4 regions of the Streptomyces sp. WAC07094 genome follow, and region 2 is predicted to be linked to each of the others. Evidence: riboswitches for the same ligand, from Rfam matches in the RefSeq annotation. Region 2 holds a riboswitch; each other region holds the start of a gene.

Region 1 (7,053 bases), on a different contig from region 2:
AAGACGGGGATCGCCGAGGTGCCGACCTGCAGTGTGGGCACTTCCCGCCCGACGATCGCCGCGAGCTGGGGCGAGTCCGCGCCGAAGGTCTGCCCGAACCAGGCCGACGTAAGACCGAACTGCGCTGCCTCCTGGGCCAGTTCTACGGTGGCGTCGACCTGGTTCGGCGCGTCGGATGCGTTGAGCGCTACTCCAACAGTCATGTCAGTCACAACGGGCGCCGGTCGAACCGGCATTCCGGTCCGTGTGTGACAGCTTCTTGTCAGTCATGTGTACTGCGTCCTGAGTGGAAGGGCGTCCCGGCGCTCAGCCCGCCTGCTGTTCGGTCCTGTGCGGAGCGGTGCGTGAGGGGTTCGCGCGGGCCGAGGTTCTCGCGCAGGGTGCCCGGCAGTTGGGCATTGCGGCAACCGAAGGCATCAACGTCCTGGTGGACACCGTGGGCGGCAAGCAACTGACAGCGCCACTCACAGCGGCGCGCCGCGGCGCCCGATCAGCGCTCGTCGGCGCGCTGTCCGGCCAGTCCACCTGGTGGACCCGGCGTTGACATCTGTTCGGGCCGTTGTCTTAATTACGGCTCAGAACGGTCATGAGTGTCAGCGACAAGCCCTGGCTTGCTGACCGGCAACCCTCGCACCGCGGTGGGGTGCCCCAGGTGACGACCGGACCGGATGACGTTTCGGTAAGCGCGAGGCCCACAGGGCCGGAACAGTGACGGTGACGCCATGTATGCAGCTCCCAGGACGGCGATGTGCCGCCTGCAGGGCTGCGTACCGTCGTACGCGAACCTGCTCGTCGCTGATCGCGCCGTCGATCTGCTCCGCGTGAACAGCGCACTGTGTACCGCACCGGGCCGCGCCCGCTGTCGGGGCTGACACCGCCCCGCAGCCCCCGCACTTCCTGACGAACACCGCACCCGCGGTGTGCCTTTGCCCTCCCCGGTATCTCGCCGCCGTGCGCGCCGCTGCAAGCCGCCGTGCTTCCGGGGTGTTCCCACCCAGCCGGAGCCCACCATGAGTGAACCCCCTGGCGCCACCGTCACCCTCACCGAGCAACCGACCGCCGGCGAGCCGTCAAAACTACTCACCGCTCAGCGGGTTCTTCCGCTGCGGCGGCCAGGCCGCTGGATCGCCACCGCGGTCGTGCTGGTCCTGGTCGCCCAGTTCGTGCACGGACTGATCACCAACCCCTTCTACCAGTGGGACCGCTGGAGCTACTGGTTCCTGCGCCCCACCATCCTCGACGGCCTGCTGATCACCCTCGAAGTCACCGCCTACAGTGCGGTGCTGGGTCTTGTCGGCGGCATCGTGCTCGCACTGGGCCGGCTCTCGAAGAACCCGGTGCTGCGCGCGGTCAGCTGGACCTACGTCTGGGCGCTGCGCTCCATCCCGCTCATCGTGGTGCTGATCTTCCTCTACAACTTCAGCGCCCTGTACAAGACGTTGAGCGTCGGCATCCCCTTCGGCCCGGCCTTCTTCTCCTTCGACGAGTCCAGACTCGCCACCGACATGGTCGTCGCGGTCATCGGGCTCAGCCTCAACGAGGCCGCCTACGCGGCCGAGGTGGTACGCGGCGGCATCCTCTCCGTCGACCAGGGCCAGCACGAGGCGGCCGCGGCGCTCGGCCTGCCCAAGGGCTACCAGTTCAGGAAGATCGTCTTTCCGCAGGCGCTGCGCTCGATCATCCCGAGCTATGTCAACCAGCTCATCGGCCTGATCAAGGGCACCTCGCTGGTCTTCTACGTCTCCCTGCTCGACCTGTTCGGCTCCGCGCAGACCATGGGCTCCACCTACCCCGGCGACATCGTGCCGCTGCTGCTGGTCGTCACCGTCTGGTACCTGATCCTGACCAGCGTCGTCTCCGTCGTCCAGTTCTACGTCGAGCGGCACTACGCCCGCGGTGCCACCCGCAGCCTGCCGCCGACCCCGCTGCAGAGGCTCCGCACCGGTCTCACCGACCTGCGGGCCCGTATCCGCCGGGAGGCCGCCCTATGACCGCCAAGACGCTCGACGCCCTGACGGACGTCGAAGCCGCCACCGTCGAGGTCCACGACGTGCACAAGTGGTACGGCACCCACCGGGTACTGGACGGCGTCGACCTGAGGGTCCGCCCCGGCGAGGTCACCGTCATCCTGGGCCCCTCCGGCTCCGGCAAGTCCACCCTGCTGCGGGTCATCAACCACCTGGAGAAGCCAGAGATCGGCCACGTCAGCATCAACGGCGAGCTGATCGGCGTGAGGCGGCAGGGCGAGCGGCTGAAGGAACTGAGCGAGCGGGCCATCCTCACCCAGCGCAGCCGCATCGGCTTCGTCTTCCAGAACTTCAACCTCTTCCCGCACCTGACCGTCCTGGACAATGTGGCCGCCGCCCCGGTCGCCACCGGGAAGCTCGGCAAGCCCGAGGCCCGGGAACTCGCCCGGGAACTCCTTGGCCGGGTCGGCCTCGCCGACAGGACCGGCGCCTACCCGCGCCAGCTCTCCGGCGGCCAACAGCAGCGCGTCGCCATCGCCCGCGCCCTCGCCCTGCGCCCCGGCGTCATCCTCTTCGACGAGCCCACCTCCGCCCTGGACCCGGAACTGGTCGGTGAAGTACTCGCTGTCATCAAGGACCTGGCGTCCAGCGGCACGACCCTCGTCATCGTCACCCATGAGATCGGCTTCGCCCGCGAGATCGCCGACCGGGTCGTCTTCATCGACGGCGGCCGGATCGTCGAGCAGGGCCCGCCCTCCGAGGTCCTCGACAAGCCCCGGCACGAGCGGACCAGGGACTTCCTCAGCAAGGTCCTCTGACCCGCCGCCGCACCCCTCGACTTCCCCCCACGCCCGCCCCTCATCACTTCCAGCGACAAGGAACGGCCATGTCTGCCCACTTCACCCGACGCAGCCTGATACGCGGCATCACCGCGGCGATTGCCGTCGCCACCCTCGCCACCGGGCTCGCCGCCTGCGGTGGCGACAGCGACGCCGCCACCACGACGAGCGACAGCGCCGGCACGGTCACCGTCGGCCGGCTGTCCAACGGCGCCGCCAAGGAGACCACCCTGAAGGTCTCCGAGGTCAAGTCCATCAGCGACCAGCTGCCCGACGCGATCAAGAAGAGCGGCAAGCTGGTGATCGGGTCCGGCACCCTGCCCTCCGGCTCCCCACCGCTGGGCTATGTGGGCAGCGACCAGAAGACCCTCACCGGCTCCGAGGTGGACCTGGCCCGGCTGGTCGCGACCGTCCTGGGCCTGGAGCCCGAGGTCAAGCGGTTCACCTGGGAGAACCTCTTCGTCGGCATCGACAGCGGCAAGGTCGATGTCGGCTTCTCGAACATCACCGACACCGAGGAACGCAAGCGGAAGTACGAGTTCGCCTCCTACCGCAAGGACGACCTCGCCTTCGAGACGCTCAAGTCCTCGAAGTTCGCCTTCGACGGCGACTACACAACCCTCGCGGGCAAGACCGTCTCGGTCGGCGCGGGCACCAACCAGGAGCGGATCCTGCTGGAGTGGCAGAAGAAGCTCCACAGCGAGGGCAAGAAGCTCACCATCAAGTACTTCCAGGACAACAACAGCCTTTACCTGGCCCTGAACAGCGGCAAGATCGACGCCTACCTGGGCCCCAGCCCCAACCTCTCCTACCACGTCACGCAGACCGCGAGCACCCCCAACGCGACCAGGATCGCGGGCCAGTACTCCGGCGCCGGCGCGAGCCTCCAAGGGCTGATCGCGGCCACCGCGAAGAAGGACAGCGGCCTGGCCAAGCCGCTCGCCGACGCCATCAACCACCTGATCGAGAACGGGCAGTACGCCAAGTGGCTCGCCGCCTGGAACCTCTCCAGCGATGCCGTCACCGAGTCCGAGGTCAACCCGCCGGGACTGCCCCTCGACAACTCCTGACCACCGCGTGCTTGGGGCCCCACCACCACCCCGGTGGAGCCCCCGGGCACGCGCGACACCCCGAGCCGAGCCGCACCCCGGAGACCGCCACACCATGTCCGTCACCACCCTCGACGCCCGCTCCTCGCACATCCTGGACAACCCCGCCTGGGCCGCGCTCACCGGCCCCCACGCCCACTTCGCCGAACGAATCGGCCACGCCGCCCGCTACCACCAGGACGTGGCCCCCTTCTACGCCGTCCCCGACGAGGACGACCCGCGCGCCTGGACCGACCTCGCCACGCTCGTCGGTCCCGGCGGCACCGCCTCGGTACGGGGCGTCACCCAGGCACCGCAGGGCTGGGAGGTCGTACGCACCGGACACGGCGTCCAGCTCGTGGACACCTTTCTGCGTGCCGAACCCGACGCCGACGCCGTACGGCTCGGTCCCGACGACGTGCCCGAGATCCTCGACCTGGTCGCCCGCACCGAGCCGGGCCCCTATCTGCCCCGCACCGTCGAGTTGGGCACCTACCTCGGCATCCGCCACCGCGGCCGGCTGATCGCCCTGGCCGGCGAGCGGCTGCACCCGCCCGGCTGGACGGAGATCAGCGCCGTGTGCACCGACCCCGGGCACCGTGGCCGGGGCCTGGCCACCCGTCTGGTCCGCGCGGTCGCCGCCGGCATCAAGGAGCGCGGCGAACGCGGCTTCCTGCACGCCGCGGCCAGCAACGCGAACGCGATCCGGCTGTATGAGTCGATCGGCTTCACCCTGCGCCGCCGTACCGTGTTCTCGCTCGTCCGGCACACCGGCGCCGCAGCTCTGGAAGAAACGGCATAGCCGTGCCGTTGTCCTTGTCGAAGGCGAATGCTCGGACCGTTCGGACGGAGGCGCGACACATGACACGTGTACTGCGCGCCGTCCGCCTCCACTCCCGGCCCCACATCGACCTGCAGCGCGTGGCCGGCGCCCTGTGTAGCTCCTGACCCGTTTCCTCATCCGCCGTGCGCCCCGTTCCCGCGGGCCGGCGATCTCGTACGGACCTCCAGGAAGGCACCCTCGTGTCCTCAACTCCCCCTCCTTTGCACCTCGCCGTCGCCCTCGAGGGCACCGGCTGGCACCCCGCATCCTGGCGCGACCAAGCGGCCCGCCCCCGCGACCTGTTCACCGCCGGACACTGGGCGGACCTCGTCGCCGAGGCCGAGCGTGGCCTGCTCGACTTCGTCACCTTCGAGGACGGCCTGGGCCTGCAGTCCTCGCACTACGGCGAGCTGGACGGCCGCACCGACCAGGTCCGCGGCCGTCTGGACGCCGTACTGACCGCCTCCCGGATCGCGCCTTTGACCCGGCACATCGGCCTGGTGCCGACCGTGATCGCCACCCACACCGAGCCGTTCCACATCTCCAAGGCGATCGCCACCCTCGACTATGTCAGCACCGGCCGCGCGGGCCTGCGGGTGCAGATCAGCGCTCGGCCGCACGAGGCCGCCCACTTCGGCCGCCGCACGTTCGCGCCGATCAGCCTGGAGGAGCTCAAGACCGCGGCCGGACAGGAACGGCTCACCGACCTCTTCGACGAGGCCGCCGACTACGTCGAGGTCGTGCGCCGCCTCTGGGACAGCTGGGAGGACGACGCGGAGATCCGGGACGTGGTGAGCGGCCGCTTCGTCGATCGCGACAAGCTGCACTACATCGATTTCGAGGGCAAGCGCTTCAGCGTCAAGGGCCCCTCCATCACCCCGCGCCCGCCGCAGGGCCAGCCGCTGGTCACCGCCCTCGCCCACCAGACCGTCCCGTACCGGCTGGTGGCCCGCCAGGCCGACGTCGGCTACGTCACCCCGCACGACGCCGAGCAGGCCCGCGCGATCGTCGCCGAGATCCGCGCCGAGCAGGAAGCGGCCGGTCGGGCCGGTGAACTCCTGCACGTCTTCGGTGACCTTGTGGTCTTCCTGGACGACGAGCAGGCCGCCGCACAGGACCGCCGCGCCCGCCTCGACGCCCTCGCGGGAAAGCCGTACACCAGCGACGCCCGCATCTTCACCGGTACGCCCGCTCAACTCGCGGACTTTCTGCAGGAGTTGGCGGCGCAAGGGCTGAGCGGCTTCCGGCTGCGGCCCGCGGTCGCCGGGCACGACCTGCCGGCCATCACCCGGGGGCTGGTGCCCGAGCTCCAGCGCCGGGGCGCCTTCCGCACCGCTTACGAGGCCGACACCCTGCGCGGCCTGCTGGGCCTGCCCCGCCCCGCCAACCGCTATGCCGCCACCGCCTGAGCCGGAGGGACGCAACCCACCATGAACAAGCCGCTGAAGCAGATCCACCTGGCCGCGCACTTCCCCGGCGTCAACAACACCACCGTGTGGAGCGACCCGAAGGCCGGCAGCCACATCGAGTTCAGCTCCTTCGTCCACTTCGCGCAGACCGCCGAACGCGCCAAGTTCGACTTCCTCTTCCTCGCCGAGGGCCTGCGCCTGCGCGAACAGGGCGGCAAAATATACGACTTGGATGTCGTCGGCCGCCCCGACACCTTCACCGTCCTCGCCGCCCTGGCCGCCGTCACCGAGCACCTGGGCCTGACCGGCACCATCAACTCCACCTTCAACGAGCCCTACGAGGTGGCCCGCCAGTTCGCCAGCCTCGACCACCTCTCCGGCGGCCGTTCCGCCTGGAACGTCGTCACCTCCTGGGACGCTTTCACCGGCGAGAACTTCCGCCGCGGCGGCTTTTTGCCGCAGGAGGATCGCTACTCCCGCGCCAAGGAGTTCCTGGCCACCGCGAACGAGCTCTTCGACTCCTGGCACGGCGACGAAATCGTCGCCGACAACGCCACGGGTGTCTTCCTGCGGGACGCGAAGGCGGGCTCCTTCGTCCACGCGGGGCAGCACTTCGACATCCACGGGCAGTTCGACGTGCCGCGCTCCCCGCAGGGCCGCCCCGTCATATTCCAGGCCGGCGACTCCGAGGAGGGCCGCGAGTTCGCCGCGTCGAGCGCCGACGCCATCTTCAGCCGGTACGCCTCCCTCAAGGAGGGCCAGGCGTTCTACACGGACGTCAAAAACCGCCTCGCCAAGTACGGCCGCTCCCACCGTGATCTGCTGATCCTGCCCGCCGCCACCTTCGTGCTCGCTGACACCGATGCGCAGGCGGAGGAACTGGCCAAGGAGGTACGCCGGCAGCAGGTCAGCGGTGCCACGGCCCTC
Region 2 (7,053 bases):
GACCTGGGAGGCCTGGAGCAGGGCCACGCCACCACCGGCGACGATGCCCTCCTCGACGGCCGCCTTGGCGTTGCGGACGGCGTCCTCGATGCGGTGCTTGCGCTCCTTGAGCTCCACCTCGGTGGCGGCACCGGCCTTGATGACGGCCACGCCGCCGGCCAGCTTCGCCAGGCGCTCCTGCAGCTTCTCGCGGTCGTAGTCGGAGTCGCTGTTCTCGATCTCCGCGCGGATCTGGTTCACGCGGCCCTGCACCTGCTCCGGGGAGCCGGCGCCGTCGACGATCGTGGTCTCGTCCTTGGTGATGACGACCTTGCGGGCGCGGCCCAGGAGGTCCAGGGTCGCGTTCTCCAGCTTGAGGCCGACCTCCTCGGAGATGACCTCGCCGCCCGTGAGGATGGCGATGTCGCCGAGCATGGCCTTGCGGCGGTCACCGAAGCCCGGGGCCTTGACGGCGACGGACTTGAAGGTGCCACGGATCTTGTTGACGACCAGGGTCGACAGAGCCTCGCCCTCGACGTCCTCGGCGATGATCAGCAGCGGCTTGCCCGACTGCATGACCTTCTCCAGCAGCGGGAGCAGGTCCTTGACCGAGGAGATCTTCTGGTTGGCGATCAGGATGTACGGGTCGTCGAGGGCCGCCTCCATACGCTCCATGTCGGTGGCGAAGTACGCCGAGATGTAGCCCTTGTCGAAGCGCATGCCCTCGGTGAGCTCGAGCTCGAGACCGAAGGTCTGCGACTCCTCGACGGTGATGACGCCTTCCTTGCCGACCTTGTCCATGGCCTCGGCGATCAGCTCGCCGATCTGGGTGTCGGCGGCGGAGATGGAGGCCGTGGAGGCGATCTGCTCCTTGGTCTCGACGTCCTTCGCCTGCTCCAGCAGGGCGGCGGAGACGGCCTCGACGGCCTTCTCGATACCGCGCTTCAGGGCCATGGGGTTGGCACCGGCGGCCACGTTGCGCAGGCCCTCGCGGACCAGCGCCTGGGCGAGCACGGTCGCCGTGGTCGTACCGTCACCGGCGACGTCGTCCGTCTTCTTGGCGACTTCCTTGACCAGCTCGGCGCCGATCTTCTCGTACGGGTCCTCGAGCTCGATCTCCTTGGCGATGGAGACACCGTCGTTGGTGATCGTGGGGGCACCCCACTTCTTCTCGAGGACGACGTTGCGGCCCTTGGGGCCGAGGGTCACCTTGACGGCGTCCGCGAGCTGGTTCATGCCGCGCTCGAGGCCTCGCCGCGCCTCCTCGTCGAACGCGATGATCTTGGCCATGTGAAGTGGTCCTCCCAGGACTGGGGGTGATTACTTCGGACCGCGCCCGCGCCCGCGACGGACGGCCTCGGCCGGAGGTTCCCTGCCCCACCCGGTCCGCGGCCTCACCGACCCGGTCCTTCTTTTTTGTCACTCTCACCTTCAGAGTGCTAACGCCAATGATTAGCACTCGCCCCGTCCGAGTGCAAGGCGCGGCCCCGTGAAGCAGGCCCCTGCGCCCCGGCGCGCCGCCGGACAGACCGAGGGGCTCGCACCCCAACGGGATGCGAGCCCCTCGACACGTCGATCAGTTCAGTCGTCGGCGCGTGCTTCAGCCGGCCAGTCGGACCATGTCCGCCTGCGGCCCCTTCTGACCCTGCGAGATCTCGAACTCGACCCGCTGGCCCTCTTCGAGGGTGCGGTAGCCGTCCATCTGAATCGCGCTGTAGTGGACGAAAACATCCGCACCACCGTCGACCGCGATGAAGCCGTACCCCTTCTCCGCGTTGAACCACTTGACGGTGCCCTGAGCCATGCCTAACTCCCCTATTACTGGCCCTTGCACAGATCCACACTTCGCGGATCCGGGTCAGACCTCACCCCCCAACGGTTGGGGGCGTGCGCCGGAACGCGTCGACCGCGGCTGAATGTATCTGTCCAACTGCCGTCTGCAACAGGTCAATCGGACGAGAATTCAGGGCATGACCGGTCGGGAATGTACGAAGAATTCGTCCGAATTCAGGGCAAGTCGGGCCCCGTAAAAGGAATGAATGGCGCAAAAGCCCTGCGCACTTTGGCTACTTCTTATCGGGTGCGCGGCAGCGACCGGAGGTGCCCGACGGAGAGAGCGGGAACACGTTCCCCAACTGTACCTCGCTCAACCATGCAGAATTGCCCCCTCCGCTTGTCTCACGGAGAGGGCAATTCGATGAACTCTCGGTGACGTGCATTACCGAGGGTAACGATCACGCGGCTGAACGACCGTCAGCCACCCGCCACGGCCGGGATGATGGAGACGCCGGCGCCGTCCGGCGTCGCCGTCTCAAGACCCTGCTCGAAGCGGACGTCGTCGTCGTTGACGTAGACGTTGACGAAGCGGCGCAGCTTGCCCTGGTCGTCCAGGACCCGGGCGGCGATGCCGACGTGGTTCTTCTCCAGGTCGGCGATGACCTCCGCCAGGGTCCCGCCCTCGGCGGTCACCTCGGCTCGGCCGGCGGTGTAGGTGCGCAGGATGGTGGGGATGCGGACGTTGACGCTCATGGGGTGTGACCTCCGGTCGGGGTGCGGCTGGCGGGGACGGACTCTCAACCGAGCCCGGCCTCGCGGAAGGAGTCGAGGTTCGGGCGGATCGTGGCGGTGAGCCCGGTTCCGGCCACGGCGTCCAACGTCTTGAGGCCGTCACCGGTGTTGAGGACGACCGTCGTCTTCGCCGGGTCGAGGACGCCGTTCTCGATGAGCTTGCGCGTCACGCCGACGGTCACGCCGCCCGCCGTCTCGGCGAAGATGCCCTCGGTGCGTGCGAGCAGCTTGATGGCGTCGACGATCTCCGCGTCGGTCACGTCCTCCACGGCGCCGCCCGTGCGGCGGGCGATGTCCAGGACGTACGGGCCGTCCGCCGGGTTGCCGATCGCGAGCGACTTGGCGATGGTGTCCGGCTTCTGCGGCCGTACGACGTCGGTGCCCGCCTTGAACGCCACCGACACCGGCGAGCACCCCTCCGCCTGCGCACCGAAGATCTTGTAGGGCCGGTCCTCGACGAGCCCGAGCTTGATCAGCTCCTGCAGACCCTTGTCGATCTTCGTCAGCTGCGAGCCGGAGGCGATCGGGACCACGATCTGGTCGGGCAGTCGCCAGCCCAGCTGCTCGGCGATCTCGTACGCCAGCGTCTTGGAGCCCTCCGCGTAGTACGGGCGGAGGTTGACGTTGACGAAGCCCCAGCCCTCGCCCGCCGGGTCCCCGATCAGCTCGGAGCAGAAGCGGTTCACGTCGTCGTAGTTGCCCTCGATGCCGACGAGGTCGCCGCCGTAGATCGCGGCCATGACGATCTTGCCCTGCTCCAGGTCGTGCGGGATGAAGACGCAGGAGCGGAAGCCGGCACGGGCCGCCGCGGCGCCGACCGCGCCCGCGAGGTTGCCGGTCGAGGAGCAGGAGAGCGTGGTGAAGCCGAAGGCGCGCGCCGCCTCCAGCGCCTGGGCGACCACGCGGTCCTTGAAGGAGTGCGTGGGGTTGCCGGAGTCGTCCTTCACATACAACCCGCCGGTGACGCCCAACTCGCGCGCCAGGTTGTCGGCCCGGACGAGCTTGGTCCAGCCCGGGTTGAGGTTCGGCTTGTCGGCGACGTCCGCCGGGACCGGCAGCAGCGGCGCATAGCGCCAGATGTTCGCGGGACCCGCCTCGATCCGCTTGCGCAATTCCTCGGTGTCGTAACCCGAGAAGTCGTACGCGATCTCCAGCGGGCCGAAACACTCCTCGCAGGCGAAGACCGGGCCGAGCGGCACCCGGTGGCCGCACTCGCGGCAGGACAGCGCCGCTGCGGGGCCGAGATTCACAGAGTCGGTGCTGCTTGCAACTGTCTGCACAGCCATGTCAGGCGAGGCCCTTTCTCCTCATCTTCCTCACGACGCATCTCGCCGTAAGACGGAATTGGCACCTTCCCGAGCCGGGAGCCTCGCGCAGTGATCAACACTGATCTACGAGACCGGCTGGAGGGTTGCCGGGGCTTCATCGGGCCGTGTCCCTCTGCCCCTCTGGATGAGCTGTATGCGGTTGTTTTACCGGTTATGAACCGCGGTGACCCCCGACATGCGTTGGTCACCGGCGTTGTTCAAGACTGTAACCGAAGGCCAGGACAGTTGAGAGAGTCGTCCGAAGCGCGAGATGGACACCCACCCGCACCGACGGGAACACATCACTCGAAGATCTCTACTGCCACTACCGCCGTACGAACGTGAGGAGCCGCAGACTGTGCTGGAAGAAGTCGAGCGCTGGCTGAGCACCCGCTCCTGGTCCGTCACCGAGCGCCCGCTCCACCGGATCCTGGCCGCGAAACGCGCCTCGGGCTCGACGGTCAGTGTCGTGCTGCCCGCGCTGAACGAGGAGGAGACGGTCGGCGACATCGTCACCGCCATCCGCCGCGACCTCGTGCTGCGGGTTCCGCTCGTCGACGAGATCGTCGTCGTCGACTCGGGCTCCACCGACCGCACCTCCGAGGTCGCCGCCACGGCCGGAGCGAAGGTGGTGCACCGCGACACGATCCTGCCGCGCATCCCGGCCGTGCCCGGCAAGGGCGAGGTCCTGTGGCGCTCCCTGCTCGTCACCCGCGGGGACATCGTCTGCTTCATCGACGCCGACCTCAGGGAGTTCTCGTCCGACTTCGTATCGGGGATCGTGGGCCCGCTGCTCACCGATCCGGGCGTGGACCTGGTGAAGGCGATGTACGACCGTCCGCTGGGCGGCGCGGCGGGCCAGGGAGGGCGTGTCACCGAACTGATGGCCCGCCCGCTGCTCAACATGCACTGGCCGCAGCTCGCCGGCTTCGTGCAGCCGCTCGGCGGCGAGTACGCGGCCCGGCGCTCGCTGCTGGAGCGGCTGCCGTTCCCGGTCGGGTACGGGGTGGAGCTCGGCATCCTGGTGGACGCCCTGCACCTGGTGGGGCTCGACGCCCTCGCCCAGGTCGACGTGGGCGTGCGCAAGCACCGCCACCAGGACGGCCAGGCGCTCGGCCGAATGGCCGCCTCGATCTACCGCACGGCGCAGCTGCGCCTGGCCCGCGGCCATCTGATCCGCCCGGCCCTCATCCAGTTCGAGCGGGGCGACGGCGGTTTCGAGCCGCGCACGTATCAGGTGGACACGGAGGAGCGGCCGCCGATGGCGGAGATCGAGGAGTACGCGGAACACAAGGCGGCCTGAGGATCTCGGCCCGGCGGCGACGGTCCGCGACCGCGGCGGGACCCGTTGTATACGGCTCCGCATACGGCCGACGGGAACGTTTGAGCGTTTTGAGCTCGGGCTAGGTTTCGAGGCATGGCTTCCACGCATGCGGCATCCGTACTCGTCGCCTCCAACCGCGGCCCGGTCTCGTACGCGCTGGACGAGTCCGGCGGGCTCACCGCCAAGCGCGGCGGGGGCGGGCTGGTCTCCGGGCTCTCGGCCATCGGCCCGGACACGGACGCGGTCTGGGTCTGCTCCGCCCTGGGTGCCGGTGACCGGGAGGCCGTGCGGCGGACCGGCGGCGCGCTCGACACGGCCGACACCGGCGGCCGGCGGGTGCGGATGCTGGACATCGACCCGCAGGTGCACGCGGACGCCTACAACGGCATCGCCAACTCGGTGCTGTGGTTCGTGCACCACATGCTCTACCAGACGCCGCTGGAGCCGGCCTTCGGAGCGGAGTTCCGGCGCCAGTGGGCGGCATACGAGGCCTACAACCGCGCGTTCGCCGAGGCGCTGGCGCAGGAGGCGGGCGAGGGTGCGGCGGTGCTGATCCAGGACTACCACCTCACCCTGGCCCCGCGGATGCTCCGCGGTCTGCGGCCCGATCTGCGGATCGGCCACTTCTCGCACACGCCGTGGGCGCCGCCGGAGTACTTCCGTCTGCTGCCCGACGACATCGCGGCGCAGGTGCTCGGTGGGATCCTCGGCGCGGACCGGGCGGCGTTCCTCACGCAGCGCTGGGCGGACGCGTTCACGGACTGCTGTCACACGGTCCTCGGTCCCGGCATTCCCTCCGGCACCCGCATCGGCGTCCACGGCCTGGGCGCGGACGCCGACTTCCTGCGGCAGCGGGCCCACCGGCCGGACGTGGACGAGCGGATGGCGGCGCTGCGCAAGCAGATCGGCTCGGCCCCCGACGGCAGCCCGCGCAGGACGATCGTGCGGGTGGACCGCACCGAGCTGTCCAAGAACATCGTGCGCGGACTGCTGGCCTACCAGGAGCTGCTGGAATCGCGTCCGGAGTGGCGCGAACGGGTCGTCCACATCGCCTTCGCGTACCCCTCCCGCCAGGACCTGGCCGTCTACCGCGACTACACCGCAGAGGTCCAGCGGGTGGCCACGGAGATCAACTCACGCTACGGCACGCCGGACTGGACCCCCGTCGAACTGCATGTGAAGGACGACTTCGCGCGCTCGCTGGCCGCCTACCGGCTGGCGGACGTGGCGCTGGTGAACCCCATCAGGGACGGCATGAACCTGGTCGCCAAGGAGGTCCCGGTGGTCTCCGACGAGGGCTGTGCGCTGGTGCTGTCCCGGGAGGCCGGGGCGTTCGAGGAGCTGTCCGAGGACGCGGTGGCCGTGAACCCGTACGACATCGGGGGCATGGCGGCCGCGCTGCACGAGGCGCTGTCGATGGGGGCGGGGGAGCGCGCCGAGCGGACGAAGCGGCTCGCCGCGCAGGCCACGGCACTTCCGCCGGCCCGGTGGTTCCTTGATCAGCTGGCCGCGCTGGAGAAGTGACGGGGCCGCCACCGGCCGGGCCCGTTCACGCGAGCCCGTGTGCCAGTGCCCTCACGAGCCGTACGACCCCCGGCGGCCCGTCGACCACCAGGTCCGCCCGTTCCGCCAGTTCGGTGACCTCGTCGCTGCCGCTGCACACCAGCAGGCCGGGGACGCCGTCGGAGCGGAGCTTGTCGACCGCGGCGAAGGCGGAGAGGTCGCCGAGGTCGTCGCCCGCGTACATGACCGCGCCGGCGCCGATCTCACGGACGTACTCCAGCAGTGCCACTCCCTTGTCCATGCCCGGCGGGCGCAGTTCCAGGACGAACCTGCCGGGTTCGACGATCAGTCCGTGGCGGGCGGCGAGACCGG
Region 3 (7,053 bases), on a different contig from region 2:
TCGGCCAGGCGGAACGGGCTCTCGTATCCGATGGGGATGACTGCGGTGCCCAGCTCGAGCCGCTCGGTGCGCTGACCGGCCGCGGCGAGGAACACCGCGGCGGAGCCGACGCCGTGCTCGAGGTGGCGCTGACGGATCCAGGCACCGTCCAAGCCCAATCGCTCTGCGTAGGTGAAGAGTTGGAGTGTTTCCTCCAGGCCGGTGTACGGATCGTCGTCGGCGAAGTTGCCCGGGGTGAGAAGGGCCAGTGAGGTGATGGTGGGCGTGCTCATGCGATGTGGTCCTCAGCTCGTGGCCTCTCGGCGGTGGGGGCGGGGACGCGGCCGCCGGGGATCGCCGCGAGCAGTTCGCGGGTGTACTCGTGGCGGGGGCGGGTGAACAGTTCCTCCGGCGGGCCTGTCTCGACGACACGGCCGGCCCGCATGACGGCGACCTGGTGAGCGATCTGCCGTACGACGGCCAGGTCGTGGGAGATGAAGAGGTAGGCCACCCCCAAGTCGGTCTGCAACTCGGTGAGCAGTTCCAGGACTTGGCTCTGCACGGACACGTCGAGCGCGGAGACCGGCTCGTCGCAGACCACCAGGTCGGGGGAGAGGGCGAGGGCGCGTGCGATCGCCACGCGCTGTCGCTGGCCGCCGGACAACTCCGCCGGCCGGCGCTCCAGTGCGGCGGCGGACAGGGCCACCCGGTCGAGCAGTTCGCGGGCCCGGGCGAGCCGGGAGGTGCGGTCGCCGATCTTGAAGGCGCGTAGCGGCTCGGTGATCACTTCGCCGATGGAGAAGCGCGGGTCGAGTGAGGCGTACGGGTTTTGGTAGACGAGTTGGGCGCGGCGGCGCAGCTGCCTGGCCCGGGCGCCCTTGGCGGTGGTGACGTCGGTGCCGTCGAACAGGATGTGCCCGGCGCTCGCGTCGGTGAGGCGGAGCACCAGGCGGGCCGTGGTGGACTTGCCCGAGCCCGACTCGCCGACCAGGGCGAGGGTCTGGCCCCGGTGGAGGGTGAGGCTGACGTCGTCGACGGCGCGCAGGGTGCGGGGCCCGTCCCCGGTGCGTGGCAGCCTGAATTCCTTGACCAGGTTGCGGACTTCGACCAGGGGCGCCGTCTTCGCTTTGGGGATGGAGGCCGGGGTGCGGGGCCGGGCGGTGGTCAGGCTTGTGGCGCTGGCCAGCAGGTGCCGGGTGTAGTCGTTCTGCGGGTCGGCCAGGATGTCACCGGTGGGGCCCGCCTCGACGACCTTGCCCTGGGACATCACCACCAGCCTCTGTGCCCGCTCGGCGGCGACCTGGAGGTCGTGGGTCACGAGCAGGACCGCGGTGCCCGACACCTCGGTGAGGCGCTGGAGATGGTCGAGGATGACGCGCTGCACGGTGACGTCGAGCGCGCTGGTGGGCTCGTCGGCGATGATCAGCTCGGGCTGTGCTGCGATGGCGATGGCGATCAGAGCGCGTTGCCGCATTCCGCCGGACAGTTCGTGCGGATACTGCCGGGCCCGGACGGCCGCGTCGGGCAGCCCGGCCCGGTCCAGCACGGCGACCGTCTCGGCGGGAGCCGAGCGGCGGGTTGCCAGACCGTGGATGAGCAGCACCTCGGCGACTTGGTCGCCGATCCGCTTGACCGGGTTGAGGGAGACCGTCGGATCCTGGGGGACCAGTCCGATCCGTGCTCCGCGGACGGTGCGCAGTTCCGCCTCCGACAGGGTGGCCAGGTCGTGACGGCCGAAGCGGACCGTGCCCGCGTCGATGCGGCCGTTCGCCGAAAGGAGCCGGGTGATGGCGTGTGCGGTGGTGCTCTTGCCGGAGCCGGACTCGCCGACCACCGCTGTGACCTGTCCCGGCCACACGTCGAGGTCCACGCCGCGGACGGCTGTGATCGTGCCGCCTCGGGCGCGGTATGACACGGACAGGTCGCGTATCTCCAGCAGGGGTGTGGTCACATCCTCACCGTTCTCACGTTCGTCGGTCATGGCTGCCGGTTCCATTCGCCGTCCAACGCGCGGGCGATGCGGTTGGTGGCCAGCACGGTCGCGGCGATCGCCAGCCCGGGCAGCGCGGTCAGCCACCAGGCGTTGGCGAGGTAGTTGCGGCCGTCGGAGATCAACGTGCCCCACTCCGGGGCCGGCGGGGGAGCGCCGTAGCCGAGGAAGCTCAAGGCCGACACGGCCAGGATGGAGGAGCCGAAGTCGAGGGTGGCCAGCACGATCACCGGGCCCGCCGCGTTGGGCAGCACATGCCGGCCCAGCACCGCGTACCAGCGGGCCCCGCTCGCGTGCGACGCCTCCACGAACACCGCCTGCCGTACCCGCAGCACCTCCGCGCGCGCCACTCGCGCGAATGCGGCGACGCTGGCGATGCCGACCGCGACCGCCACCTTCACCGTGCCGTAGCCCAGGGCGGTGACCAGGGCCAGGGACAGGAACAGTGCGGGGATGGACAGCAGCACGTCGACGAAGCGCATCAGCACGTCGTCCACCCAGCGGCCCGCGAACCCGGCGACCACCCCGAGCAGCCCGCCGGCCACGAACGCCACCAGCACCGCGATCAGCGTGGCCTTCAGGGACAGTTGGGCGCCGTGGACCACCCGGGAGAACACATCGCGGCCCAACTCGTCGGTGCCGAACCAGTGACTGCCACTCGGGCCGCGGAAGTTCTGCGACGGCACGCCCTTCAGCGGGTCCTGCGAGGTGAACAGGTCGGGCCAGAACGAGGCCAGCACCACCAGCACGAGGACGACCACCGACAGCAGCAGCCCCGGGCGGCGCAGAACGAACCGCAGCAGCCGTCGTACGTCCACGCGGCGCCCGGGATACGGCTCCGGCCCCGCCCCGATGGGGCGGGCCAGTGCCAGTGCCGCTTCGGCGGGGTCGTCGACAAGGCTCTGGCTCATGCGAGGGCCGCCTTTCTGTCCGAGGCCACCACGAGCCGGGGGTCGAAGAGTGGATAGACCAGGTCGATGACCAGGTTCGTCGACACGAAGATCAGCGCCCCGAACACCACCACCCCCTGGACCAGGGGGATGTCCTGGGCCGTGACGGCCGCCGCGGTGACGCGGCCGAGGCCGTCGCGGGAGAACACCGTCTCGACGACGACCGAACCGGCGATCAGCTGCCCCACCAGCAGGCCGACGACCGTCAGCGCCGGCAGGGCCGCGTTGCGCAGCGCATGCCGCAGATGGACCCGCCACCGGCCGGCGCCCTTGGCCCGGGCGGTCTCCACGTACGCCTGGTCCAGTGCGGTGAGCAGGCTCTTGGCGAGCACCTGCGCGATCTGCGCACCGGTCGGCACCGCCAGAGTCAGCGCCGGCAGTACCAGCCCCTTGAATCCGTCGTTGCCGAACGCGGGGAACCAGTGCAGCCGGAAGGAGAACGTCTCGACGAGCAGCAGTCCCACCCAGAACGTCGGGACGGACACCCCCAGCGGCGGCAGCGACAGCAGCAGCTGCCGCAGCCAGCGCTGAGCGGTGTAGGTGGCCAGCACCGCCAGAGCGCCGCCGAGGACCACGGCGAGCAGCAGTGCCGCGCCGGTCAGCTGCAGTGTCTGCGGCAGGGCGTCGGCCAGCGCCGAGGTGACAGGGCGGCCGGTGGACACCGAGTCGCCGAAGTCCCCGCGCACCGCCCGGCCGAGGTATTCGGCGTACTGCACCAGCACCGGTTTGTCGAAGCCGTACTCGTGCCGCAGGGCGGCGATCTGCTGCGGGTCGACCTGCCCCGAGTCCATTCCGGCACTGGCCATCGCCGTGACCGGGTCGCCCGGCAGATAGTCCAGCACCAGGAACGAGACCGTGTAGGCCGCCCACAGCACCCCGACCGCCTGGCCGAGCCGTTTGATCGCATAGAGGCGCATGCGCTACCCGATCCAGGTGTCGTGCAGCTGGATCCGGCTGGAGGCGTCGAAGTTCACATCGTGCACCTTCTTCGCCACACCCAGCTGGGTCTGGAGTTCCACCACCGGCACGTAGTAGGCGTTCTGCACGAGCGACTGCTGCGCCTGGGTGACCAGTTGCCTGCGCTTGGCCGCATCGACGGTCGCGGCCTGCTCGGACAGCGCCGTGTCCAGGGAACTCGCAGGCAGGTGGTAGAAGTTGGCCAGCTTGGTGGAGAAGGAGCTGCGCAGGATGTCCGGGTCGGCGCGGGTCACGTTCCCCCACACCGCGTCGAAGTCACCCGACTGCAGGGTGGGGGCGAACTGCGTGACCTGCAACTGCTTGAGGACCACCTCCACACCGACGGCCTTGAGCTGCTGCTGGATCAGCTCCAGCGCGGGCTGGTTGGTGGAGGCGTTGGGGAACCACTTCACGGTCAGGCTCAGCTTCTTGCCGTCCTTGCTGCGGATGCCGTCGCTGCCCATCTTCCAGCCGCTCAGGTCCAGCAGCGACCTGGCCTTGGCCGCGTCGGACCTCAGGTCGGAAGCGAGACTGGTGTAGTCGGGTGTGGTCTGCGCGAGGACGCTGGTCGCCGCCTGCGTGCCGGTGGGGAAGACGGTGTCGGCGATCTGCTGCCGGTCGACGGCCGACACAATCGCCTGGCGCACCCGCGTGTCCTTCAGGACAGGCCGCGAGTTGTTGAGGCCCAGACCGAACACGACGCCGGGATTGGCCCGCCGCTGCAGGGTGACCTGACCGCCCTTGAGCGCCGCCTCGTTGGCCTTGCCCACGCTGCTGATCGCGTCGACCTGGCCGGACTGCAGACTTCCGGCCCGTACGCCCGCCTCCGGGACGACCTTGAAAACCAGCTTGTCCAGGTACGCCTCGCCCTTCTTGCTCCACCGCGAGGAACCCCACGCGTATCCCGTGCGCTTGGCCAGCGTGATCGACTGGTTCTGCACGTACTGCTTCAACACGAAGGGCCCGGACCCGATCACCCCGTCGCTGCACTTCTGCTGCGGGGTCCTCTTCACGCTCGCCGACGACTCGATCCCCAGCGAGTGAGTCGAAGTGGCCTGCAAGAACTGGGCGTTGGGCTGGCTGAAGGTCACCTTGACGGTGAGCGGGTCGACCACCGTGGTGCTCTTGACGCCGCTCAGATAGCCCTCGGCGAGCGTCCCCAGAGCGCCGAGCTTCGGCACCGCGTCGAAATTGTCCTTGACCACCTGCGCGGTCAGCTTCGAGCCGTCGCTGAAGGTGACGCCCGACCTCAGATGGAACGTGAACGTCGTGGCGTCGGAGCTGACATCCCAGCTCTTGGCCAGCCACGGCACGATCGTGCCGGTCTTGGGGTCCTGGTCCGTCAGCGAGTCCACGATCTGGCGCACCGAGTAGATGGTCTCGTTGCTGGCGACCTGCTGCGGATCCACGCAGCCGGCGTCCGAGCCCACCGCGAAGGTCAGGGTGCCGCCGGACGTGGGCCGTCCGGCGCCACTGCCGGAATCGCCGCCGCCGGAGCCACAGGCGGTCAGCACCACACTGGTCGTCACAAGGGCGGTCAGTACCGCCCACCGGGAGGTTCTGACATCGAAAAGTGCAGTCACGGAGGGCTTCTCCTACTCGTATCACCAGGCACGGATGGTGCAGGGCACGGCCGTGCGTGGGCGTGCGGCCCCGGCCGGCGCGACGCCGGGACCGGGGGAGCGCCGTGCAGACGAGGATCAAAGGGCAAAAAAAGGGGGGATCAACGACAGAACGAGATCAGGCGCAGGCGGGTGCGGCGACGGCGGGTGCCGTACTGCGACCAGCGGCGGGAAGGCCCGTCAGGCCTGACAGAGACAGCTGGTCGAGCGCTTGAGGTCGATGTGGCGCCGACGCGAGAGCCGGGAGAACACGGTGGCGCCGGCGAAGCGGGCGCTGAGGTCACCACCGTGCCGCATATCGGTCCTCCACCTATCCGAACCCCGGTCACGGGGCCCCGCGCTTGCGGAGATCGTCGCTGATCCCGCCGGGCTTTCACCTGGAGCACCCCACCGCGGGGGAGGGTTGCCGGTCAGCGAGCCAGGGCTTGACGCTGACACTCAATGCCAGTTTGTGATCGTACGGAGCGGTCTTGTCGTACGTCAATGGCGCACAAGGACGCCCTGTAAAAGGGGAGTCGGTGCGAGAGTGCGCGTCCGGCTCAGGAGCCGCCACGCTCGCGCGGGATCTTCTGGCCGGCCTCGATCGCCACCGGCAGCCGGTTCTCGGCCGGGGGCAGCGGGCAGGTGGCCAGGTCCGTGTAGGCGCACGGCAGGTTCGCGGCCCGGTTGAAGTCCAGGACGACCGTGCCGTCGGCGGCGGGCGGATCGAGGGCCAGGGACCGGTTGGCGGCGTAGGTGGTGACCCCGGAGGTCGCGTCGGTGAACAGCACCAGCAGACGTCCCGCACCATGGCCGGGGAACGCGGTCAGCGACAGCGGGCGCCCCTCGAGCTCGAACTCGACCCTGCCCGGGGCGTCGTAGACATGCTCAAGGCCCTCGACCGCGGCGCCCACGGTGGTCGGCCGCGGAGTGTCGAAGGGGATGTAGCGGCCCCTCACAGCCCACCGCGGGTCGGGGGCGTAGGCGGGCGTTCCGGTGAAGGCCGTGCGCAGCGGCGCGTCCGGGTGCCGGGGGCGCACGATGTCGTGCCCGCCGCGCTTGGCGACCTCGATGACGGCGTCTGCCCACAGGGCGTCGACGCCGCCGCGCTCGGGAAGCACGCCGAAGCGGTGCTCGCCGCGCACCGGCGTGCCGTCGACGACCAATTCCTCGCCGTCGTCGAGGTCTACGACGACCCCTTCGGGGCCCGTGCGCCACGCGCCGGGCGCGTCCGGAAAGCGCTGGGGCCGGTCGTCGAGCCAGTGCAGGCCGGTGATCGCCAGGAACCCGTGCGGGGCAGCGAGCCGGGCCTCATGGGCGCGGTACCACTGCAGCCAGGTCTCGGTGAAAGCCTGGAGGTCCGTGGTGGTGGCCTCGGTGGTCATGGGGAATCTCCTTCGCAGCCGGGGGTGCCTTCGTGCAGGGCAGGTGCTGTCGGGCCGACGGGCGACTTCAGCCGGCCAGTTCGCCGAGGAGGCGCCAGGTGCGTTTGCGGTCGTCTTCTCCCGCGATGTCGGTGCCCGAGAACACGACCTCGGTGGCGCCGGCGTCGCGGTAACGGCGTACCTCGGCCCCG
Region 4 (7,053 bases), 1.5 Mb from region 2:
TTGCGCATGCTGTCGCGGCTGGCCCGGGCCTGGTCGGCCTGGAGGGCCGCGCGCTCCTGCGCGGTGAGGCTGTTGAGCAGCTTCTGGGCGTCGGCGAGCTTGCCCTGGACTTCCTTCTTCTTCTTGCCGAGTTCGGTGCGGGTGGAGGCCAGGTCCTTGAGCTTGTCGGTGGCTTCCTGCCGCTCCTGGGCGAGCTCGCGCTGCTTCTCCTGGATCTTCTTCAGCGCCTCGACCTGCTGGCCGCTGAGCTGGTCCAGCGTCGACGCCTTGTCCAGGTAGTCGTCCGGGTCCGCGGACAGGAAGAGCTGGATGGACGGGTCGATGCTGCCGCTGCGGTACTGAGCGCTGGCCATCGTGCCGATGCCGTCGCGCAGCTGGTTGAGCTCGTCCTGACCCCGGGCGACCTTGTCCTGCAGGGTGGAGATGTCCTTCTCCAGCTTGTCCTGCTTCTCCTTGGCCCCGTCGTAGGCCTCGGTGGCCTTCTCCGCCTCTTCGTAGAGCTTGTCGACCTTGGACTTGACCTCGTCCTTGCTCGGCTTGGCGCTGGGGGCGGCGTTGGCGGCCTGGGCGCTGAGGACAACGGCTGCGGCCGCCGCGGTGGTGAGCACGGTCACACGTGCGCGGCTCGGCTGCTTGGGTCGACGGTGGGACGCCACGGAGGCGAGCTCCTTCTTCCTTCAGCCGCCTACCGACACGCCGGTGGGCGGGCCCCTCCGCCGCCAACCACCCCTTGTGAGTGATCGCCCGGACGGAGGTTCGAAGCCCGACCCTAGTGACCTCTCTGTGATCAGTTCAAATCCCGAGCGGGAAAATCTCGGTCACGCAATGCATTCTTTGCACGGAACTCACGTGCAGTGATTTGGCCTTGACACTACGTTGCGTGGGGATCCCCTCAATTCGGGCAAGCCGCACGGATGTTGCGCTTGGTGCGTTGGTTACCCATGGGATGTTCGGCGCAAGCGGCCAGGCTGCGCCCAATTGCCCGTTACGCCCTGGAAAGTCGCTTGAGCAACATGATCGACGCGACCGGGCGCGCTCCCGCCCTCGCGACCCCGTCGGCCACCTCTCGGTCGGTCGAGGCGACGATGACCGGTCGGCCCGGGGGTTCCGCGCGCACCAGCTGGCGGATCAACTCGTCGGCGGTCACGTCGGGTTTGGAGAACAGCACCCGCACCCCGCGCGGCGGCGCGAGCAGCACGGGGGCGGCCAGTTCCGCCCCGTCGAAGACGCACGTCACCTCGGCGCCGGTCTGCGCGGCCAGCTGGGAGAGCTGCCCGAGGAGCCTGAGCCGCTGCTTCTCCAGCGGCATCTGCGGATAGCCGGTCTTGGTGACGTTGTAGCCGTCGACGACCAGATGCGCCTGAGGCAGCGCGAGCAACTGGTCGAGGATCGCGGGATCGTTCTCGGACAGCGCACGGGCGGCGATGTCCTTCGGGGTCATTCGTCCCGGTTCGACCGCGTCCACCGTCTCGGCGGGCCGTACGGACACCGGCGGCAGCGCCAGTTCCCGCCGCAGCCCTTGGGCGGCGTCCAACACCGTGTCGAGCAGCAGCCGGACCCGCATGTCCTCGACACTGCGGCCCTCGCGCGCCGCTCTGCGGGCTGCCTCCAGGGCGGCCTCCGCCTCACCGAGCCGCGCCCTGAGCCGCCGGGCCTCGCTGTCGGCGGCGGACAACTGCGCCTGCCCCTCAGCGCGTACGGAGTCCATCTCGACCCGGATCTTGCGCAGGGCCGCCTCGCCGCGCTTGACGTCACTGAGGGCCGAGCGCAACTTGCGGTGAAGCGATTCGGCTTCCTTGCGCGAGGAGTCGACCTCCGCGCGCAGCCGCTCCGTCTCGGTGCGGGTCTGGGCCCGGGCGGCCGTCAACTCCGCCCGCAGCCGCTCCAGCTCGGCCCGGCTCTCCTCGTCCGCGCGCTCGGCGTCCGCCCGCTGGGCCTCCTCGCCGGCGGCGGTGACGAGCTTCACCCAGCCTGCCGGGCGCAGTACATAGGCCGCGGCCGCCACGTCGAGCGGGTCGGCGGCGGGCGGCGGCGAACCGGAGTCGAGGGCGCCGGCGAGTTCCGGTTGTGTCTCCCTGAGCTTCTCCCCGATGCGCTGGCGGAACACCGCATCGGTCTCCAGGGCCGACGCCATGGCGTTGCCGGCGAACTTCGCCCGGCGGTTCGGGGTGAACCGGGCATACTGTCGCAGCTGCACGGGCAGTTCGCCGAGGGTCAGACCGCCGAAGCTCTCCGACACGATCTGCACAACACGGCGGCGCACGCCGTCGGGCAGCGGCCGGTCGAGCACCTCAGCGGCGCCGTCGGCCGGCTCCCCGCCTATGGTCTCCACCATCCGTCACCCCACTGTCCGTGCGGGACCGCCTCCCTCAGGAGCCGGCGCCCGGCCTGTCCACGAGCTCCACCTGGTCCAGGGCGTTGCACCAGCGGCAACGCACCGATTCGATGGTCTCACTGACCACCTCGCGCTCCTCGACCTTCGGCTCCCCGGCGAGATCGAGGTGCACATACTCGACGACCTTCGACGAGCGGGTGACGTCGAACCGCGTGAGGTTTCCGCACAGGGTGCAGCGCCAGCGGGTCGTCTCGGTCGGGAGGGGAACCGTCATCGTGGCCGCTCTTCCTTCTTCCAGTCTCCGTGATGCGCCAGTTTCCCTGGAGCGTGTGGCTCGTAACCCTACGGCCTGGCGGGTACTCGCCGCCCGTCCGTCCCTGCGGCGAGGCACTCTGCATGGATCGGTCCGGTTGCGCCATGCTCTGTCCCATGATCAGCACCTGGAGGAGGGCGGCCGCCGGAGCGCTGCGGGCGCAGTCGGCGCCGGTGACGTACGGGCTGATCGTCCTGTGCTGTCTGATCTTCTTGATCGGGCCGGCCGCGGGACTGAATCCGGCCTACGGCACCGGGGACGGACTGCTGGCCGCCCAGCGATCCTATTTCGCCCGTTGGGGGGTGGTGCCCGTGGAACTGTTCAGCGGGGCACCACGCGCGGCGCTCACCCCCGCGACGGCGCTGTTCGTACACGGCAGCTGGGTGCATCTGCTGGGCAACATGCTGTTCCTCTATGTTTTCGGGGCGATGGCCGAGGAGCGGATGGGCCACCTGGAATTCGCCCTGTTCTACCTGGGCTGCGGATACCTGGCGCTGCTCGGGTACGCGGCGGCCAACGCCGAGTCGGCACAGACGCTGGTCGGGGCCTCCGGGGCCATCTCCGCGGTCCTCGGTGCCTTTCTGTTCCTGTTCCCCAAGGCCAGGGTGACCAGTCTCTTCCCGTTCCTGCTCTTCCTGCCGCTGCGTTTCCCGGCCTGGGTCGTGCTGCCCTTCTGGGCGAGCCTTCAGTGGATGGCGGCGGGCCGTGCCGAGCAGGGGCCGGGGGTCGCCTATCTGGCCCACCTGGTCGGCTTCACGCTGGGCTTCGGCTACGCATGGGTGCGCTACGGCCGTACGAGTAGGGTGAAACCCCCAGCCCAGGCCCCCGAGGGAGAACACCAGCCGTGATCACCGCGATCGTCCTCATCAAGACCAGCGTGGACCGGATCCCCGAGATCGCCGAGTCGATCGCCGCGCTGGACTGTGTCAGCGAGGTCTTCTCCGTCACCGGCACCTACGACCTGATCGCCATGGTCCGGGTGAAGGCCCACGACGACCTGGCGGACGTCATCCCCGGCCGGATCAGCAAGATCCAGGGCGTACTGGCCACCGACACGCATGTCGCCTTCCGCACGTACTCCCAGCACGACCTGGAGGCCGCGTTCGCGATCGGGCTCGACAACTAGACCGGTACGTCCGAAGCGGTGACGCCCTTGACGGCGGCCAAGTGGACACGGCCCCCGCCGACCCGCCCGTGACCCCGCCGTCCCCGCCCGGGGAACCGGATGCGAGGCGCCGGCCCGCTCCCGCCAGGCGGGGGAAATCGCCGGCAGGGGTCTTCCACGAGGCGGCGCCACACCTCCGCGGCGTCCACCGGGCCTCCCCCGCACTGCCGGACGACGTCCGAAGCCCGCCCGGTCACGGCAGGGGAGGTCTCCCTCCGGCCGGCGGCACCTCCGCGCACGGCGAGCAGCACCCCCGGCGGTCACCGCGCGCCACGGCCGGCGCCGGCAGAAGGCGCGGGTATCGGTGCCCGTCGACGGACACGGGGTCCGCCGGGTCCCGGCCGCACCACCGCGTCGCGCGGGGCGGGACCCGTCACGAACTCCTCGGCCGCTCACGGCCGTTCGCCCTCGGTGTGTGCGCCGCCCCGGCGCCGCCCACGGCCTGCGCGGCTCGCCCCTCCCCTGAGCGGGCGGGGCTCGGTGCATCACACCGTCGGCACGCAACGACCGCCCTCTGTACGGTAGTTCCACTTCGCACCCTCGCTGACGAGCTCCTTCACCGCGCGGACGAACCGCTCGACGTGCTCGTCGGGCGTGCCCGCGCCGAAGCTGACGCGGATCGCGTTGAGGGACTTCTCGCCGGGCGCGGCCTCGGGAGCGCCGCACTCGCCCTGGGTCTGCGGGTCGCTGCCCAGCAGGGTGCGCACCAGCGGGTGGGCGCAGAACAGGCCGTCGCGGACGCCGATGCCGTACTCCGCGGAGAGCGCGGCGGCGAAGTGGGAGCTGTTCCAGCCCTCGACGACGAAGGAGATGACACCGACGCGCGGCGAGTCGTCACCGAAGAGGGACAGCACCTTCACCTCGGGTACCTCGGCGAGCCCTTCCCCGACGGTGCGGATCAGGTGCCGCTCGCGGGCCACCAGCGTGTCGAAGCCGGCCTCGGTGAGGGCCTTGCAGGCGGAGGCGATGGCGTAGGCGCCGATGACGTTGGGCGAGCCCGCCTCGTGCCGCGCGGCGCTCTCGTGCCACTCGACGTCCACTCCCCCGTCGGTGCGCCGGGTGACCTTGCGGCTGGCACCGCCGCCCGCGAGATACGGCTCGGCATCGCGCAGCCAGTCGGCGCGGCCGGCCAGGACTCCCGCGCCGAAGGGCGCGTACAGCTTGTGCCCGGAGAAGGCGACCCAGTCGACGTCGAGGTCGCGGACCGACACCGGGTGGTGCGGGGCCAGCTGGGCGGCGTCCAGCACGATACGGGCACCGTGCGCATGCGCGGTCGCCGCGAGCTCGCGCACCGGCCACAGCTCACCGGTGACGTTGGACGCGCCGGTGACGCAGACCAGTGCCGGGCCCGAGGCCCGGGAGGGGTCGCGGTGCGCCAGGGCGCGCTCCAGGGTCTCGACGGCCTGCCGCGGAGTGCTCGGGGCGTCGAGGTAGGTCACCTGCGCGTCCCGCCACGGCAGCAGCGAGGCGTGGTGCTCGGTCTCGAAGACGAAGACCTCGCAGCCGGCCGGGACCACGGAGGCCAGGAGGTTCAGCGAATCGGTGGTGGACCGGGTGAAGACGACCTGGTCGTCCTCCCGGCAGTCGAGGAACTCCGCGACCGTCCCGCGGGCGTTCTCGAACAGGTCGGTGGAGAGCTGCGAGAGGTATCCGGCACCGCGGTGGACACTGCCGTAGTACGGGGCGTAGGCCGCCACGTCGTCCCAGACCCGCTGGAGCGCCGGGGCGCTGGCCGCGTAGTCGAGCGCGGCGTAGGTGACTTCGCCGCCGGTGACGAGCGGGACGGTCACATCCCGTCCGAGAACGGGCAGCGGGGAACAAACGGACCGGTCGGATGCGATGGTGGAGACGGACATGGGTGAACTCCCGTGAGGACAGGTGGATTCGCCGTGCCGGACGGTGCGCATGACGGCGCGTGAAGGGGTCGACGGCACACGAAGGGGTGAAAGGGGATGCGGAGGCGGGGCTCTGCGGCCCTAGCGCATTCGCTTGCTCACGGAAGGCTCCCTCGAACGACCAGGACCCCTGGTGACGCGAGGGGGTCCGCGCTTGCCGCAGACCTCGCTGCCTGCGGCCTGGTCCTCACCCGGGGCACCCCGCCACGGACGGAGGGTTGCCGGACAGCCGGCCGGGGCCGAATGGCTGTCGCTCATGACCTGCGCAGGACATTAGAGGGGTGATCGATCGGCTGCAACTTCTGTCCGGATACCGGGACGCACCGAGGGTCACGGGAGGCGCTCAGGAGGGGACGGTCCCCTACGGCGACCGGTGTGCACCACGGCAGGGCCCGGAGACGGCTCGGGCGGACCGCGGCAGAAGAGACCGCGGCCCGCCCGGAGCGGTGGTGCTAGGCGTGGCTCGCGGCCACCCAGCGGTCCAGGACGCTCTTGGCCGCTCCCGAGTCGATCGACTCCGCCGCCCTGTCCATGCCGGCCCGGATCCGGTCCACCAGGGGGCCCTCGGCCTGCTCCAGCGCCACGAGGGCCGCGGCGGAGTTCAGCAGCACGGCGTCACGCACCGGGCCCGTCTCACCGTCGAGCAGCCGCCGTGCGACCTCGGCGTTGTAGGAGGCGTCGGCGCCCCGCAGCGCCTCCACCGGCACCAGCTCGATACCGACGTCCCGCGGGTCGAAGGCCTCCTCGGTGACCTTGCCGTCGCGGACCACCCACACCCGGGACGTCGACGTCGTCGTCAGCTCGTCCAGCCCGTCGTCGCCCCGGAACACCAGGGAGGAGTTGCCGCGCTCCGCGAGGACCCCGGCGACGATGGGCGCCATCCGCGGGTCCGCGACCCCGACCGCCTGCGCCTTCACCTTCGCCGGGTTCGTCAGCGGGCCCAGGACGTTGAACGTCGTACGGATGCCCAGCTGTCCGCGTGCCGCGGCCACGTGCCGCAGCGCCGGGTGGAACTTGACCGCGAAGCAGAACGTGATCCCGGCCACCTCGGCCACCTCGGCCACCCGGTGCACCGGCAGCTCCAGATTGACGCCGAGCTTCTCCAGCACGTCCGAGGCACCGGACGCGGAGGACGCGGCCCGGTTGCCGTGCTTGACGACCTTGGCGCCGGCGCCGGCCACCACGATCGACGACATCGTGGAGATGTTCACGGTCTTCGCGCCGTCACCGCCCGTACCGACGATGTCGACCGTCGACCCCGGTACCTCGATGACGTTCGCGTGCTCGTACATCGCCCGGACGAGCCCGGTGATCTCCGCGACCGTCTCGCCCTTGGCCCGCAGTG

The links. Region 2 has a riboswitch for S-adenosylmethionine ahead of thrC (threonine synthase). Riboswitches for the same ligand answer to the same signal wherever they lie in the genome.
Region 1: another riboswitch for S-adenosylmethionine. It lies ahead of RCR19_RS42130 (amino acid ABC transporter permease); the one in region 2 lies ahead of thrC (threonine synthase).
Region 3: another riboswitch for S-adenosylmethionine. It lies ahead of RCR19_RS42110 (putative leader peptide); the one in region 2 lies ahead of thrC (threonine synthase).
Region 4: another riboswitch for S-adenosylmethionine. It lies ahead of RCR19_RS26900 (aminotransferase class V-fold PLP-dependent enzyme); the one in region 2 lies ahead of thrC (threonine synthase).

What each region holds. Positions count from the first base shown of each region.
Region 1 covers NZ_JAVMJZ010000004.1:51,917-58,969, forward strand. The annotation lists gene RCR19_RS42120 (LLM class F420-dependent oxidoreductase) at 1-203, opposite strand, end outside; partial or broken gene RCR19_RS42125 (NADP-dependent oxidoreductase) at 383-520, shown strand; SAM riboswitch class IV at 583-692, shown strand; gene RCR19_RS42130 (amino acid ABC transporter permease) at 1,011-1,991, shown strand; gene RCR19_RS42135 (amino acid ABC transporter ATP-binding protein) at 1,988-2,785, shown strand; gene RCR19_RS42140 (transporter substrate-binding domain-containing protein) at 2,854-3,876, shown strand; gene RCR19_RS42145 (GNAT family N-acetyltransferase) at 3,971-4,696, shown strand; gene RCR19_RS42150 (putative leader peptide) at 4,756-4,842, shown strand; gene RCR19_RS42155 (LLM class flavin-dependent oxidoreductase) at 4,918-6,126, shown strand; gene RCR19_RS42160 (NtaA/DmoA family FMN-dependent monooxygenase) at 6,148-7,053, shown strand, end outside.
Region 2 covers NZ_JAVMJZ010000001.1:4,598,598-4,605,650, reverse strand. The annotation lists gene groL (chaperonin GroEL) at 1-1,269, opposite strand, end outside; gene RCR19_RS20375 (cold-shock protein) at 1,580-1,783, opposite strand; gene RCR19_RS20370 (MoaD/ThiS family protein) at 2,233-2,508, opposite strand; gene thrC (threonine synthase) at 2,553-3,833, opposite strand; SAM riboswitch class I at 3,852-4,006, opposite strand; gene RCR19_RS20360 (glucosyl-3-phosphoglycerate synthase) at 4,213-5,157, shown strand; gene RCR19_RS20355 (trehalose-6-phosphate synthase) at 5,272-6,702, shown strand; gene otsB (trehalose-phosphatase) at 6,728-7,053, opposite strand, start outside.
Region 3 covers NZ_JAVMJZ010000004.1:44,267-51,319, forward strand. The annotation lists gene RCR19_RS42080 (LLM class flavin-dependent oxidoreductase) at 1-272, opposite strand, end outside; gene RCR19_RS42090 (ABC transporter ATP-binding protein) at 269-1,960, opposite strand; gene RCR19_RS42095 (ABC transporter permease) at 1,957-2,880, opposite strand; gene RCR19_RS42100 (ABC transporter permease) at 2,877-3,836, opposite strand; gene RCR19_RS42105 (ABC transporter substrate-binding protein) at 3,840-5,459, opposite strand; gene RCR19_RS42110 (putative leader peptide) at 5,679-5,795, opposite strand; SAM riboswitch class IV at 5,831-5,944, opposite strand; gene RCR19_RS42115 (DUF1684 domain-containing protein) at 6,038-6,862, opposite strand; gene RCR19_RS42120 (LLM class F420-dependent oxidoreductase) at 6,930-7,053, opposite strand, start outside.
Region 4 covers NZ_JAVMJZ010000001.1:6,082,171-6,089,223, reverse strand. The annotation lists gene RCR19_RS26925 (C40 family peptidase) at 1-656, opposite strand, end outside; gene RCR19_RS26920 (NYN domain-containing protein) at 986-2,335, opposite strand; gene RCR19_RS26915 (hypothetical protein) at 2,370-2,609, opposite strand; gene RCR19_RS26910 (rhomboid family intramembrane serine protease) at 2,765-3,496, shown strand; gene RCR19_RS26905 (Lrp/AsnC ligand binding domain-containing protein) at 3,493-3,774, shown strand; gene RCR19_RS26900 (aminotransferase class V-fold PLP-dependent enzyme) at 4,299-5,669, opposite strand; SAM riboswitch class IV at 5,854-5,970, opposite strand; gene trpD (anthranilate phosphoribosyltransferase) at 6,161-7,053, opposite strand, start outside.